Regions from separate parts of the Geomonas terrae genome, predicted to be linked through region 2. Evidence: riboswitches for the same ligand, from Rfam matches in the RefSeq annotation. Region 2 holds a riboswitch; the other holds the start of a gene.

Region 1 (7,095 bases), on a different contig from region 2:
TGCGCCGATCAGGGCGCGGGCCCTGTCCGGGCTTGATCATCTGGGAATCGTCCTGGATCCCGAGAGAAACGCCTCCGCCATGACCAGGAAGCGCGAGACACTCATTACCACCGACGACTCGAGGGTGAAGGTGTACGTCATCCCGACCGACGAGGAGCTCGTCTTCACCGAGGATGTCGCGGCGATTCTGGACGGCACCTACACCGACCATATGAGCTTCGAGTACAGCTTCTCGAAGTCTGATTTCGTGAGGAAGTAGCGGCGCGGTCAGGCAAAGACAGTAAAAAGGCCGGCGGGATGATCTCCCGCCGGCCTTTTTGTTTTTTAAACGCGACTGGTCCTACTGGTCCGACTGCGGGCTGCTGCTAGCCCTGCGCCTGCACCGCGGTGATCGCGGTGACGTCGACGATGTCCTGCACGGAGCAGCCGCGGGAGAGGTCGTTGACCGGCTTCGCGAGCCCCTGGATCACAGGCCCGATGGCCTTCGCGCCTGCCAAACGCTCAACGAGCTTGTACGCGATGTTACCGGCATCGAGGTCGGGGAATACCAATACGTTGGCCTTACCGGCGACACCGCTCCCCGGTGCTTTCTTAGCGCCCACGGCAGGGATCAGGGCGGCGTCCGCCTGCAGTTCGCCGTCGACGGAGAGTTCCGGATCCATCCCCTTGGCGATTTCCAGCGCCTTCAGCACCTTGTCGGCATCCGGGTGGCTTGCGCTCCCCTTGGTGGAGAAGGAGAGCATGGCGACGCGGGCCGGCACGTCGAGGAACGACTTGCAGTTCCTCGCGGTGGCAATGGCGATCTCGGCGAGGGCCTGGGCGTCGGGGTTAGGGTTCACCGCGCAGTCGGCGAAGAGGATCACGCCGTTTTCCCCGAAGTTGGGGGTCTGGGTGGCCATGAGGAAGAACGAGGAGACGGTCTTGATGCCGGGGGCGGGACCTACGGTCTGGAAGGCGGCACGGAGCACGTCGCCGGTGGTTCCGGTTGCACCGGCCACCTCGCCGTCGGCGTCTCCTTCACGCACCATCATGCCGGCAAAGTACAGGTTGTCGTCGGCGGTCAGCAACTGCTGGGCCTGCTGGGGGGTAAGGCCTTTTGCTTTCCTCAGTTCCACGAGTTTCCCGACGTAGGTGTCGAGCTTGGGAGATGTGGCGGGATCCACGATCTCGACGCCGGAGAGGTTCACACCCTTGGCGGCCGCCGCCGCAAGCACTGCCTCGGGCTTTCCAAGTAACACGATTTTCGCCAAACCCTGTTCCACGATCTGCTGGGCGGCGAAAAGCATCCTCTCGTCATAGCTCTCCGGCAAGACCACCGTCCTAAGGTTAGATTTTGCCTTCTCGTGAATCTGCTTTACCAACGGCATGTTTTCCCCTCCGTAAGTGTATTATAAAACCGTGTTAGGATATATAACCCAGCGTGAGGGATCGGTCAACAGAAAAGCCCGATTGCGGGGCTAGCCAGGCATGGGAGTGCCGCATTCCTCCGGGTCACCCTGCAGCTTGGCAACCGCGTGCGGCACCGCGGCCCAGACGAAGCCGATGTTCTCGGTTGCGCCCTTGGGGCTTCCGGGAAGGTTGATGATCAGGGTGTTTTTCCTGATGCCGGCGACGGCACGGGAGATGATGGCGTGCGGGGTCTTCTTGAGGCTTTCCATGCGCATGACCTCGCCAAAGCCCGGGAGGAGGCGGTCCACCACGCGTTCGGTCGCCTCCGGGGTGACGTCGCGCGGGGAAACGCCGGTCCCGCCGGTAGTGAGGATCAAGTCGTAAGCGCCGCTGTCGGACCACTCAACGAGCTTCTCCGAGATGAGGGCGGCCTCGTCGGGGATCACTTCGGTGCAGGTGACGCTGACGCCGCGCTCTTCGAGCCAGCTCTTCAGTGCCGGGCCGCTGCCGTCGGCGCGCTCCCCGGTAGAACAGCGGTCGCTGAGGGTGAGGATGGCTGCTTTCATGGTGCTGATTCTCCTTTTTCTGGCCCGGCCGGCTACGCCTCGCGCTTGTAGACGCCGCTCTTGCCGCCTTCCTTGTAGTGCAGCTTCACGTCGGAGATGACGATCCCCTTGTCGCTCCCCTTGCACATGTCGTACACGGTGAGGGCTGCGATCGTGGCCGCGGTCATCGCCTCCATTTCTACGCCGGTCCGCTCGAAGGCGCGCACCGTCGCCATGACGCCGATGGTCCCCTCGGTCTCGTTCACCTCGAACTCTATGGCCACATGGTGGATGGCAAGCGGGTGGGAAAGGGGGATCAGGTCCGGGGTCTTCTTGGCTCCGGCGATGCCCGAGAGCCGCGCGACCCCCAGAACGTCACCCTTGGCCATCCTGCCGGAGACGATGGACTGCACCGTCTCGGGCTTGAGTGTCAATACGGCTCCCGCTACCGCGGTGCGCATGGTCGGGGTCTTCTGGCTCACGTCCACCATGATGGCGTTGCCTCTGGCGTCGAAATGGTTGAATGACATGCTATACCTCCAGTTCCAGGGTCGGGTCGAGCAGATGCAGGTCCACTTCCTCGCCGGCGGCAAATTCGGTCCGATCGGCGGGAAGCAGGGCGAGGGCGTTGCAGCGCAGCATGGTCTTCAATATGCCGGTGTTCTGGTCGCCTGAGGTGCTGGCGACGTAGCGGCCGTTTTCCAGGGTCACGTGCACGCGCAGGAAGTTAAGCTTCCCTGCCTTCTTGCGGGCACCCTCCTTGAGCACGCCGCTTACGGTGCGCCGGAATACCTTCTCGTGTCCCATCATCCGCAAAAGGGCAGGGCGGGCGAACTCCTCGAAGGTGATCATGGTGGAAACGGGGTTGCCGGGAAGCGAGAATACCGGGACGCTGCCCTTCATGCCGAAGGCGGTCGGGCCGCCCGGCTTGATGCCCGGCTTCCAGAATTTCTCCTCCACGCCGAGCTCGGCTGAGACCTCGCGCACGAGATCCCTATCGCCCGCGGAGACACCGGCGGAGGTGATCAGGACGTCCGCCTTCAGCCCCTCGTCAAGAAGCGCCCGGTGGCTCTCCCGGTCGTCACGCGCGATCCCCAAGATCACGGGCTCGGCGCCGCAGAGCTTGATCGCGGTGGCGAGCGCGAGGGTGTTGCTGTTCACGATCTGGCTCGCGGTCGGTTCGGTACCGACGTCGACGAGTTCGTCGCCGGTGGAGAGGATGGCGACACGCACCCTGCGGTACACCGGGACGAGCACCGCGGAGAACGACGCGAGAAGGCTCACCTGGGGCGGACCTATCAGCGTCCCTTTCGTGATGACGGTGTCACCGCTTGCGACATCCTCACCCTTGAAGCGGATATGGTCGTGTTTTTTAACCTGCTGCAGCAGCTTGACCGACTCGGCGGTCGCCTCGGTCTCCTCTATGGGGACCACGGCGTCGGCACCGGGGGGGATCGGGGCTCCGGTCATGATCCTCGCGGCACAGCCGGGTGCAATCGCCTCGTCGGAGCTTACGCCGGCGGGGATGTAGTCGGTCACCTTGAGTACGGTGCCGATGGCGCAGTCCGCGCTTCTTACCGCGAAGCCGTCCATGGCGGAATTGTCCCAGCGCGGCATGTCCTTCGGGGCGACGTAATCCTCGGCGAGAACGCGCCCGGCGGCCTCGAGAAGAAGGACCTTTTCCACCCCGGCCGGGGTGACATGGTCAACGACCATCCGTCTGGCCTGCTCGTAGTTTGTCATCGTTACCTCGTCATGATTGATAAAGAAAAAGGCCCGATTCCCATGAAAGGAAAGGGCCCCCTGCGCGCAAGCGGTGGCTTTCTCCTTTCCATAAGGGAGGCGGTGCCGTTTCCGGCAACACCCGTCGGCCGCGGCACCGTGGGGAAGCTCCCTTTAGACGGCCGTGGCTCGGAGACAGATCTGCTTATTCTGGTTTCCATAGCATATTCCCGGGAAAATAAACAATTATTTTGCCTTAAGCGTCCGTCTCCCTGGTGTGGCTGGCTGCGCGGCGGCGGGTGGTAAGTGTATGACATCGCATGCTTTTCTGCACGATGCTCACGGCGTCGGTATGCCAGTATACTTTTTCACGCCCTTTTTACTGGTGGGGCTTATCCCTCATTAAATGGGTTGATTTCCGTTCGACAAACAGAGTATGGTTTTGATCGTGTCCCTGCATTTGCACGGGGCGGACCCGATGTTGCACCGGGGCCCCCGTGTCCGGGACGTCGCGCAAACAGCCAAAGCATCAAGGGAAAATATGTCGCTCATCGATACCTACGGCAGGCGCATCAACTACCTGCGTCTTTCTGTGACGGACCGCTGCAACCTGCGCTGCAGCTACTGCATGCCCGAAGAGGGGGTGGAGAAGCTCGGCCACTGCGATGTGCTCTCCTACGAGGATCTGCTCCGCATCTCGGCCGAGGCGGTCGCCGCCGGGATCGAGAAGATCCGGGTTACCGGCGGCGAGCCGCTGGTCCGAAAAGGGATCCTCGACTTCCTCGCGCGGATAGCCGCCCTCCCGGGGCTCAAGGAACTCGTGCTCACCACGAACGGCCTTCTTTTGAAGGAGATGGCACAGGGGCTAAAGGACGCCGGGGTGCAGCGCCTGAACATCAGCCTTGACTCGCTAAAACCCGAGACCTTCGCGGCGATCACCCGCGGCGGCGAGCTGCAGCGCGTGCTGGATGGGATCGATGAGGCGGAGCGGGTCGGCTTCCCGCCGCACAAGATCAACGTGGTGGTGATGCGCGGGGTGAACGACGACGAGATCCTCGACTTCGCCGAGCTGACCCTGAAGCGCCCCTACGCGGTCCGTTTCATCGAGTACATGCCCACCTGCGGCGACGCGGATTGGCGAGATCTTACCGTACCCGGCGCCGAGATAAGGGAGCGCATCGCGCAGAGGTACACCATCGAGGAGGGGGGGAGCACCGAACGCTCCGGCCCCGCCAGGAACTTCCGGATCAAGGGGGCGCCCGGTTCCCTGGGGATCATCACCGCCATGACCGGGCACTTCTGCGAGGGGTGCAACCGGCTGCGGGTGACCGCCGCCGGGGTTGCCAAGGGATGCCTTTTCTCCGGCTCCGGCGTGGATCTGAAGCCGGTACTTGCCACGGGTGACCCCGAGCTTTTGCGCCAGGAGATCCAGCGCATCGTCGCTGCGAAGCCGGGGCGCCACGAGGTGACCGACGAGGGTGTCGAAACGAAACCATTTGCCATGTCCCGTGTCGGGGGCTAGCCACAAGGAGATAACATGATCGGAAAGGTTGTCGCGGTTAACATCAGCACCAACAAAGGGGAGAGGAAGACCCCGGTACCCGAGGTAACCCTGCGCGAGGAGCACGGCATCGTGGGGGACGGTCACGCCGGCGACTGGCACCGCCAGATCAGCCTGCTGGCCCAGGAGAGCATCGCCAAGATGCAGGCGCTCGGGCTGGACGTGAAGGAGGGGGATTTCGCCGAGAACATCACCACCGAGGGGGTGGACCTCGTGAGCCTCCCGATCGGTGCGAAGATCGAACTCGGGGAGACGCTCCTCGAGGTGACCCAGATCGGCAAGGAATGTCACACCCGCTGCGCCATCTACTACCAGGCCGGAGACTGCGTCATGCCCAAGGAGGGGATCTTCGCCAGGGTGCTGAAGGGCGGGGTGGTGAGACCGGGGGACCCGGTGGTGGTGTAAGGGGCTCGGTTAACGTTCGCAGGGGAGCAGCACGGTGAAACTGCTCCCCTGACCGGGGATGCTCTCCACGTCGATGCAGCCGCCATGCTCCCTGATGATGCCGTAACTCACCGACAGCCCCAGCCCGGTCCCGTTCGACTTGGTGGTGTAAAAGGGGTTGAATACCTGCCTCAGATTCTCCAGTGCGATGCCGACTCCGGTATCGGATATCTTCACCTCGTAGTGATCCCCACTCCCGACCGGCGCGCTCCTGATGCCGAGCACTCCCCCCTGCGGCATCGCCTGGACCGCGTTCAGAATCAGGTTGGTGAAGACCTGGCGCAACTGGTCGCCATCGCCTTCCACGACCGCCATATCCTCCGCGTAAAGCTCGATCACCTCTATCTTCTCCAGGGAAACCTGGTGCCCGATCTGCCCCACGATCTCGTGCAGAAGCTCGTTCAACCGCACGCTGCCGTGCTCCATCTGCTCGCGCCTCGCGAACTTCAACAGGTTCGAAACGATGCGCTCGACCCTCTTCACCTGCTGGAAGATGGTGTCCACCTCCTCGCGGTTCGGGGCTCCCTCGTCGATGGTGAGCTGCAACAGTTCCGTGTTGCCGCGGATGATCGCCATCGGGTTGTTGATCTCGTGGGCGACCCCTGCGGCCAGCTCGCCGATCGCGGCCAGCTTCTCGACGCGCAGAAGCTCCTCACGCGTCTGCACGAGGAGCCGGTTCTTCTCCTCCAACTCCGCGGTTCTTTGCTGCACCTTTTCCTCGAGGTTGCGGTTCAACTCGATGATGCTGTTCTCGCGCTCGCCAAGGGAGCGGCTCATGTCGTTGAAGCGCCCTGCCAGGTCGCCGATCTCATCCCGGGAATCGATGCTGCTTTTCACGTCCCGCTCGCCGGCGGCCACGCGCCGGGTGAGCAGCTCAAGCTCCTTGATCGGCTGGGCGAGCTTCTTGCCGAGAAAAGCCGACATGGAGACGCCGGTCAGTCCGCTCAGCAGGAGGACGAAGCTCAGGAGCACCGCCATGTCGGTCTTCACCGCCGAATAGTGGCTCTCGAGCATGCCGACGTAGAGGGCGCCGATCGGGACCCCCTGCAGCGACAGGATCGGCTCGTAGGCGGTCAGGTACCAGTCGTTGACGACGAACGCCCTTCCCACCCACTTGGTCCCTTTCAAAAGGACGCGCTCGTAAACCGGGGCTGAGAGCTTGGTCCCGGTGGCGCGGCGGCCGTCCGAGTTGGGGACGTTGGTGGCGATCCTCACCCCCCCCTGGAAGATGGTGGCGTTCCCCACGTCCCTGCCTTTTGATTTCGCCCCTTCGTAGACGACCGCCTTGATCTTGTCGACTAGCTTTCGGTTGTTGTTCAGCATCACGCCGCCGTAAAGGGCGCCGAGCACGTTGCCGGCCTGGTCCCGCACCGGGGCGGCGGTGAAGAGGAACATGGCGCCGTTTAAGGGCGCCGGGGGGGAGGGGTCAGCCTT
Region 2 (7,095 bases):
ATGCACTTCGAGAGTTCGATTTGCGGTTCTCCCGCCTCGCTCATCTGAATGCCGTCCACCGGACAACTGCTCTGGCAACGCGCGCCGCAGGCGATGCACTTCCCCTCTATGAGCCGAACCTTCCCCCGCGGCTTTTTCAGTTTGTTTTTAGCTTCAGCCATCTTTTACCCACTCCTAGTCACGTCCATGAGGTCCACCGGGTACACCGGGTTCATTCAGTCCACAAGATTCCAGCGACACCTACACCGCCAGCATGTCCCTGGCCACCAGCTTCTCCAAGAGGAGCTTGGCGGTCCCAGTGGGGTCGTTCAAACCGTCGCCGATCATCTCGCCCGCCGCACGCTGCGGCGAGAAGATCCTGCTCACCCAGGTAGGCGAACCCTTAAGGCCTATGCCGTTGGGGTCGAGCATCAGCTCGTTGTTGCTCCAGACCTTCACCTCGCTTTTAGCTGCCTTCAGCCGCATCGGGACTGTCGGGTAGCGCGGGCGGTTCAGTTCGCGCACCACCGTGATCATGGCCGGCAGCTTCGCCTCAACGATCTCGTAGCGCCCCTCGAGTTTGCGGCGCACGCGGATTTTTCTGGAAAGGAAGTCCAGGTGTTCGATGCGGTCAACGAGCGTGAGTTGCGAGAAGCCGAGGCGAATGGCGATGCCCGGGCCGACCTGCGCCGTATCGCCATCGATAGTCTGCTTGCCGCAGAAGACCAGCCCAACCTCGTCATCCTGGGCCAGTTTCCTGATGGCCTCCGCCAGCACTTTGCTGGTGGAGAGCGTATCCGCGCCGCCGAAGGCGCGGTCCGAGCAGAGGATCGCTTCGTCCACGCCGAGAGCCAGCGCCTTTCTGAGGGTCGCCTCCGCGTTAGGCGGTCCCATCGAGAGCGCCGCCGCCTTGAACCCGTAGCGCGCCTTCATGCGGAGGCTTTCCTCCAGGGCGTGGGTATCGTAAGGATTTACGATGAAAGGGATACCATCGCGCACCAGCGTATTAGTAACCGGATCGATCTGCACCTGAGTCGTATCCGGCACTTGTTTAATGCAAGCCACCACGTACATTGAAGATCCTTTCTTTTACCAACTCTGTTCAAACCCGTTGTCACAGGCCACCGGGTCCACAAGGTCCAAGGTCCAGAGCGTCCACCGAGTCCATCAAGGTTTTAGTGGCACCACCTAGTGGGTCGCCTCACCCCTCGAAACCTCCCACTGCTCCCTGAAAAGTGCGAACGCCTCGCGCATGATGAAGGAAGCCTTTTTCCCCCTTTTGTCCATGAGCCTCTGGATGGCGTCCCGCTCGTCGTCGCTCATGCGTATCGAGATGATGTTCACCTTCTTCTGACTTCTTTCCTTCATGACTTCTCCCCTTCTTTGCCTGCTGATTTGAATATGCCGCCTGTTACAGCAGCTCGATCTTGTCCTCGGGGCGCACCACACCGCCGCTCACCACGGTGGCGAAGATCCCCTCTTTCGGCATGACGCAATCGCCCGCCTGGTAGTAGATGGCGCACCGGGTGTGGCAGACCTTCCCTATCTGGGAGACCTCCAGCACCACCGGCCCGATGCCGATCCGTGTCCCCACCGGCAGAGTCACCAGTTCGATGCCGCGCGTGGTGATGTTCTCCGCGAAGTCGCCCGGTCCGACGGCAAGCCCCATCGCGATCATCTTGTCGATGCTCTCCTCGGCTAAAAGGCTCACCTGGCGGTGCCAGTCCCCCGCGTGCGCGTCGCCGATGATGCCGTAGTTTTCCCTCAGGTGGACCGCCGGCCCCGGCTTCTTCCTCTCGCCCTTATTCTCGCTTACGCTGACCGCCACTACAGACGCGCTCATAGTCTCCTCCGTTTTCGCCGGTCCCGGACCCATCTTCCACGAGCCCCGGTCTCCGTCTGCTAACCGCCTATCCTCGACATGTTGACCACGGCCTGCTCGGCCCCTTCCTCGGCGATATGATGCCGTCCCGGCTTCTGCGTCACGATGCGGCTCAACGCCTCGTGCAGCGGACCTGGATCGTCGGAAGCCAGAAGCGGCTTCAGGTCCATTCCCTGATCCGAAAAGAGACAGCCACGTACCCGGCCGGTCGCCGTGATCCTGATCCGGTTGCAGCTCTCGCAGAAGTGCCCCGACACCGGGGTGATGATCCCGATGGCGCCCGCGGCACCCTGTATCTTGTAATTCCTCGCCGGCCCCGCCATCTCGGAGTTCACCAGCGGCAGCAACGGGTAGCGCTCGGCGATGCGTGCGAGGATCTCGCTCCCGGGCATGCTCTGGGCGCCCCAGCTCTCGTCCTGCAGGGTCGGCATGTACTCTATGAAACGCACCGTGAACGGGTGGTCCAGGGTAAGGGCGGCGAAGTCCAGGATCTCCTGGTCGTTCACCCCGCGCATCACCACCATGTTGATCTTCAAGGGCCCGAAGCCCGCCTCCTGCGCCGCAGCAATCCCCGAGAGAACCCGGTACAGATCGGCACCACGGGTGATCCTGGCAAAGGTCTCCGCCCTCAGCGAATCTAGGCTTATGTTGAGCCTGGCGACACCTGCCTGCCTGAGCGGCTGGGCGAGTTCGTCGAGGAGGAGCCCGTTCGTGGTGACCACCAGTTCCTTGAGTCCCGGGATTGACGAGAGGCGACCGAGAAAATCGACGATGCCTCTTCTGACCAGCGGCTCCCCGCCGGTCACCCTTATCTTCTCTATCCCCTGCGCGACGCAGGCAGCGGCCGCCCGGTAAAGCTCCTCGTAGCTCAGCATCTCTTTATGCCCGAGCTTCGCCACCCCCTGCGCCGGCATGCAATAGCTGCAGCGCATGTTGCAACGGTCGGTGACCGAGAGTCTCAAGTAGTTGATCCGCCTGCCGTAGGTATCGATCAGTGCCATGCCGCATCCCCCTGTGAAACACGCCTCGCCGTATACAAGGCAATATCGGTACCAACTGTTCCACTTCGGCGCAAAAAGGCGCGCCCGGCACTAATGAGGCGGTAAGTAAGATGGTGAATACACAACAAACGAACCAATTTTTGGGATTTTGAATTCAACAGGCGGGCACGGCGGGGATCATCGGTTTAGCGATCAAAACGGACGTTCCACAAAAGCGCAAACGCTCCATTATGGAACGTCGCAACTGTTCGATTTCAGAACGCAACCTTTGGGCTAGTGCAGGTTAATGTAAACAAAGGATTCGTTAAGTATACGGTATCCTATGAAAATTGTTCGGTCTGGCAAAAAATTGCGTTTACAGTGAATTCTGGTACGCCCCTTGCGAAAGCGTAGAAAACCGTTTTAGGAAAGTGTATGCAACACCGCACGAATCTTAAAATAATCAAACCCGGTGCAAATAGCCCGGAAAAACAACAGGGGGAAAGAAAAATGGCATTAGGAGAACAGACTTACGGCTTCTTCATTCCGACGGTTTCGCTGATGGGTATCGGTTCCGCTAAGGAAACCGGTGAGCAGGTGAAGGCACTGGGCGCATCCAAGGCCCTCATCGTAACCGACAAAGGTCTTTCGGCTATGGGCGTTGCCGACAAGATCAAGGAGCAGGTGGAAGCCACCGGCGTAAAGGCCATCATCTTCGACGGCGCCGAGCCGAATCCGACCGACATCAACGTTCACGACGGCGTGAAGGTGTACCAGGAAAACGGTTGCGACGCGATCATCTCCCTGGGCGGCGGTTCCTCCCATGACTGTGCCAAGGGCGTTGGCCTCGTCATCGGCAACGGCGGCAACATCCGCGACTTCGAAGGCATCAACAAGTCCACCAAGCCGATGCCGGCATTCGTCGCCATCAACACCACCGCCGGCACCGCTTCCGAAATGACCCGCTTCTGCATCATCACCAACACCGACACCCACGTAAAGATGGCCATCGTCGACTGGCGCTGCACTCCGAACATCGCCATCAACGACCCGCTGCTCATGGTCGGCAAGCCGGCCGCTCTGACCGCTGCTACCGGCATGGACGCCCTCACCCACGCGGTTGAGGCATACGTCTCCACCATCGCCACCCCGATCACCGACGCATGCGCCATCAAGGCCATCGAACTGATCGCCAAGTACCTCTCCAAGGCTGTCGCCAACGGCGAAGACCTCGAGGCACGCGACAAGATGGCTTACGCCGAGTACCTGGCCGGCATGGCGTTCAACAACGCTTCGCTTGGCTACGTTCACTCCATGGCGCACCAGCTGGGCGGCTTCTACAACCTGCCGCACGGCGTCTGCAACGCCATCCTGCTGCCGGCCGTCAGCCAGTACAACCTGATCGCCTGCCCCGAGCGTTTCGCCGACGTCGCAAAAGCACTGGGCGAGAACGTCGACGGCCTCTCCGTGACCGAAGCCGGCCAGAAGGCGATCGACAGGATCCGCAGCCTCTCCGCTTCCATCGGCATCCCGACCGGCCTCAAGGCCCTCAACGTGAAGGAAGAGGACCTCTCGATCATGGCGGAAAACGCAAAAAAGGACGCTTGCCAGTTCACCAACCCGCGCAAAGCGACCCTTGAGCAGGTCATCCAGATCTTCAAGGATGCAATGTAATAACGCTGCAGCATGATCCCCGCCCCCGGAGGGGGAGGGTTAGGGAGGGGGGATTTCCTGGCTCCCCCCCTCCCGACCTCCCCCCTCCGGGGGAAGGGGCTATACCACACCACCCAACAGATGCGTAAGCGGTGTCGGGTCAGTCTGGCATCAAAAATCTCCGAGCCGTGTCGAGCCTAAAAGGGACCTCCCCTCATGGCTCCAGGCCAACGGGTTGCCCTGGAAACGGTGCAGCCTCCCTCTTGGAAAGGAGTCCCGGCTGACGTCAAGCAGCCGGTAGAACAATTTAAATTAGGGAGCTTGAAAAGCATGGATAAGATTTTTCGCGTCAACATGACCGACCTCACCACCAAGATCGAAGAAGTTCCGGCAGCCTGGGCAGGCCTCGGCGGCCGCAGCCTCACCTCCACCATCGTCTCCGCCGAAGTACCGCCGACCTGCCACGCGCTTTCCGCCGAGAACAAGCTGGTGTTCGCACCCGGCCTTCTGACCGGCACCCCGGCAGCCAACTCCGGCCGCCTCTCCGCAGGCGCCAAGAGCCCGCTCACCGGCGGCATCAAGGAGTCCAACGCCGGCGGCACCGCGGCACAGATGCTGGCGAAACTCGGCATCAAGGCCCTCATCATCGAAGGCGCCCCGAAGGGTGACGCCTGGTATAACCTGGCCGTCGGCGTGAACGGCGTCACCATCAGCGAAGAGAAGGAACTGCTGGGCCTTGGCAACTTCGCCGTCATCGACGCAGTCGAGGCGCGTCTGGGCAAGAAGACCGGCGTCCTCACCATCGGCCCGGCCGGTGAGCTGAAGATGACCGCCGCCAACATCTCCGTCAAGGACCCGGACAGCAAGATCCGCAGCCACGGCCGTGGCGGCCTGGGCGCAGTCATGGGCTCCAAGCAGATCAAGTTCATCTCCATCGACGGCGAAGGCGCCCCGGGCGTGAAGATCGCCGACCCCGAGAAATTCAAGATCGCCGCCAGGACGTTCTCCAAGGCCATTCTCGAGCACCCGGTCTCCGGCGAGGGTCTGCCGACCTACGGCACCAACGTCCTCGTGAACATCCTGAACGAGGCCGGCGGTCTCCCGACGAGAAACTTCACCACCGGCCAGTTCAAGGATCACGACAAGATCTCCGGTGAGACCATGTACGACACCATCGTAGCGCGCGGCGGCAAGCCCAAGCACGGCTGCCACGCCGGCTGCATCATCCAGTGCTCGCAGGTCTACCACGACAAGGATGGGAAGTACGTCACCTCCGGCTTCGAGTACGAGACCATCTGGGGCCTGGGTGCCGACTGCTGCATCGACAACCTGGACGACATCGCCCGCGCCGACAACCTGATGGACGACATCGGGATCGACTCCATTGAGACCGCCGTCATGTTCGGCGTAGCCATGGAAGCCGGCATCCTCAACTGGGGCGACTCCAAAGAGATGCTGCGTCTTTTGACCGACGAGATCGGCAAGGGGACCGCCCTCGGCCGCATCCTTGGCGGCGGCGCAGGCTCCGTGGGCCGCACCTACGGCGTGACCCGCGTACCGGTCGTCAAGAACCAGGCGATCCCGGCCTACGATCCGCGCTCCGTCAAGGGGATCGGCGTCACCTACGCCACCTCCACCATGGGCGCCGACCACACCTCCGGTTACACCATCGCCACCAACATCCTGAACGTAGGCGGCTACGTCGACCCGCTCAAGAAGGACGGCCAGGTCGAGCTCTCCCGCAACCTGCAGATCGCGACCGCCGCGGTCGACTCGACCGGTATGTGCATCTTCGTCGCCTTCCCGGCGCTGGACATCCCGGAGTGCCTCCCGGCCCTGATCGACATGATCAACGCCCGTTTCGGCATCGCCCTCACCGGCGACGACGTCACCAACCTGGGCAAGTACGTCCTGAAGACCGAGCGCGAGTTCAACCAGAAAGCCGGTCTCTCCAACGTCCATGACCGCCTCCCGGACTTCTTCAAGAACGAGCCGGTAGCGCCGCACAACGCGGTGTGGGACTTCACCGACGAGGAACTCGACGAGTTCTGGAACTTCTAGAAGCAGCCAACGCCCGGCGTGACGAAGGTCACGCCGGGTTTTTCCGTTTGAACCACGATCAGGTGCCTCATGCAGATAACTCTCAAACTTTTCGCCACTTTCAGAAACGGCAGGTTCAAGGTGGCCGAACAGGAACTCGCCGAAGGAACCGAGGTGCGGGCCGTGGTGCTCTCTTTGGGTCTCACCGAAGAGGAGATCGGCATCGTGATGCTGAACGGCCGACACGGCGAACTGGACAGCAAGCTCGCCCACGGCGACACCCTTTCGCTCTTTCCCCTGGTCGGAGGAGGCTGACATGCATAACGCCCTCGTCTTTTTGAAGGAACAGACCAAGGACGGCCTGCTTTCCTGGCGCGCCCAGGACACCACCGCGAAACTCTTCGACATAAGCCACGCCGCGGTGGAGTGGCTCGCCCTGCAAAACGGCATCCTTCCGGCCCGCTACCAGCGCAACAGGAGCATGATCGGTGTCGAAGACCAGTTGCGCCTGTTCCAAAGCCGCGTCGCCGTGATCGGCTGCGGCGGCCTGGGCGGCTACGT

Evidence for each region. A riboswitch is a leader RNA that binds a small molecule or an ion and turns the genes downstream of it on or off. The one in region 2 is predicted to bind molybdenum cofactor.
Region 1: it holds a riboswitch for molybdenum cofactor, as region 2 does, so the genes downstream of both, E4633_RS07740 (molybdopterin molybdotransferase MoeA) here and E4633_RS17535 (aldehyde ferredoxin oxidoreductase family protein) in region 2, are expected to answer to the same signal.

The regions. Positions count from the first base shown of each region.
Region 1 is NZ_SRSC01000002.1:94,058-101,152, forward strand. It holds gene E4633_RS07720 (acetate kinase) at 1-259, shown strand, start outside; gene pta (phosphate acetyltransferase) at 366-1,367, opposite strand; gene mog (molybdopterin adenylyltransferase) at 1,458-1,955, opposite strand; gene moaC (cyclic pyranopterin monophosphate synthase MoaC) at 1,988-2,464, opposite strand; gene E4633_RS07740 (molybdopterin molybdotransferase MoeA) at 2,466-3,677, opposite strand; molybdenum cofactor riboswitch at 3,742-3,863, opposite strand; gene moaA (GTP 3',8-cyclase MoaA) at 4,198-5,178, shown strand; gene E4633_RS07750 (MOSC domain-containing protein) at 5,194-5,622, shown strand; gene E4633_RS07755 (cache domain-containing protein) at 5,632-7,095, opposite strand, start outside.
Region 2 is NZ_SRSC01000004.1:450,468-457,562, forward strand. It holds gene E4633_RS17505 (FAD-binding protein) at 1-161, opposite strand, end outside; gene E4633_RS17510 (electron transfer flavoprotein subunit beta/FixA family protein) at 241-1,053, opposite strand; gene E4633_RS17515 (hypothetical protein) at 1,168-1,347, opposite strand; gene E4633_RS17520 (MOSC domain-containing protein) at 1,391-1,822, opposite strand; gene moaA (GTP 3',8-cyclase MoaA) at 1,882-2,862, opposite strand; gene E4633_RS17530 (iron-containing alcohol dehydrogenase) at 3,352-4,515, shown strand; molybdenum cofactor riboswitch at 4,662-4,783, shown strand; gene E4633_RS17535 (aldehyde ferredoxin oxidoreductase family protein) at 4,825-6,555, shown strand; gene E4633_RS17540 (MoaD/ThiS family protein) at 6,625-6,849, shown strand; gene E4633_RS17545 (HesA/MoeB/ThiF family protein) at 6,851-7,095, shown strand, end outside.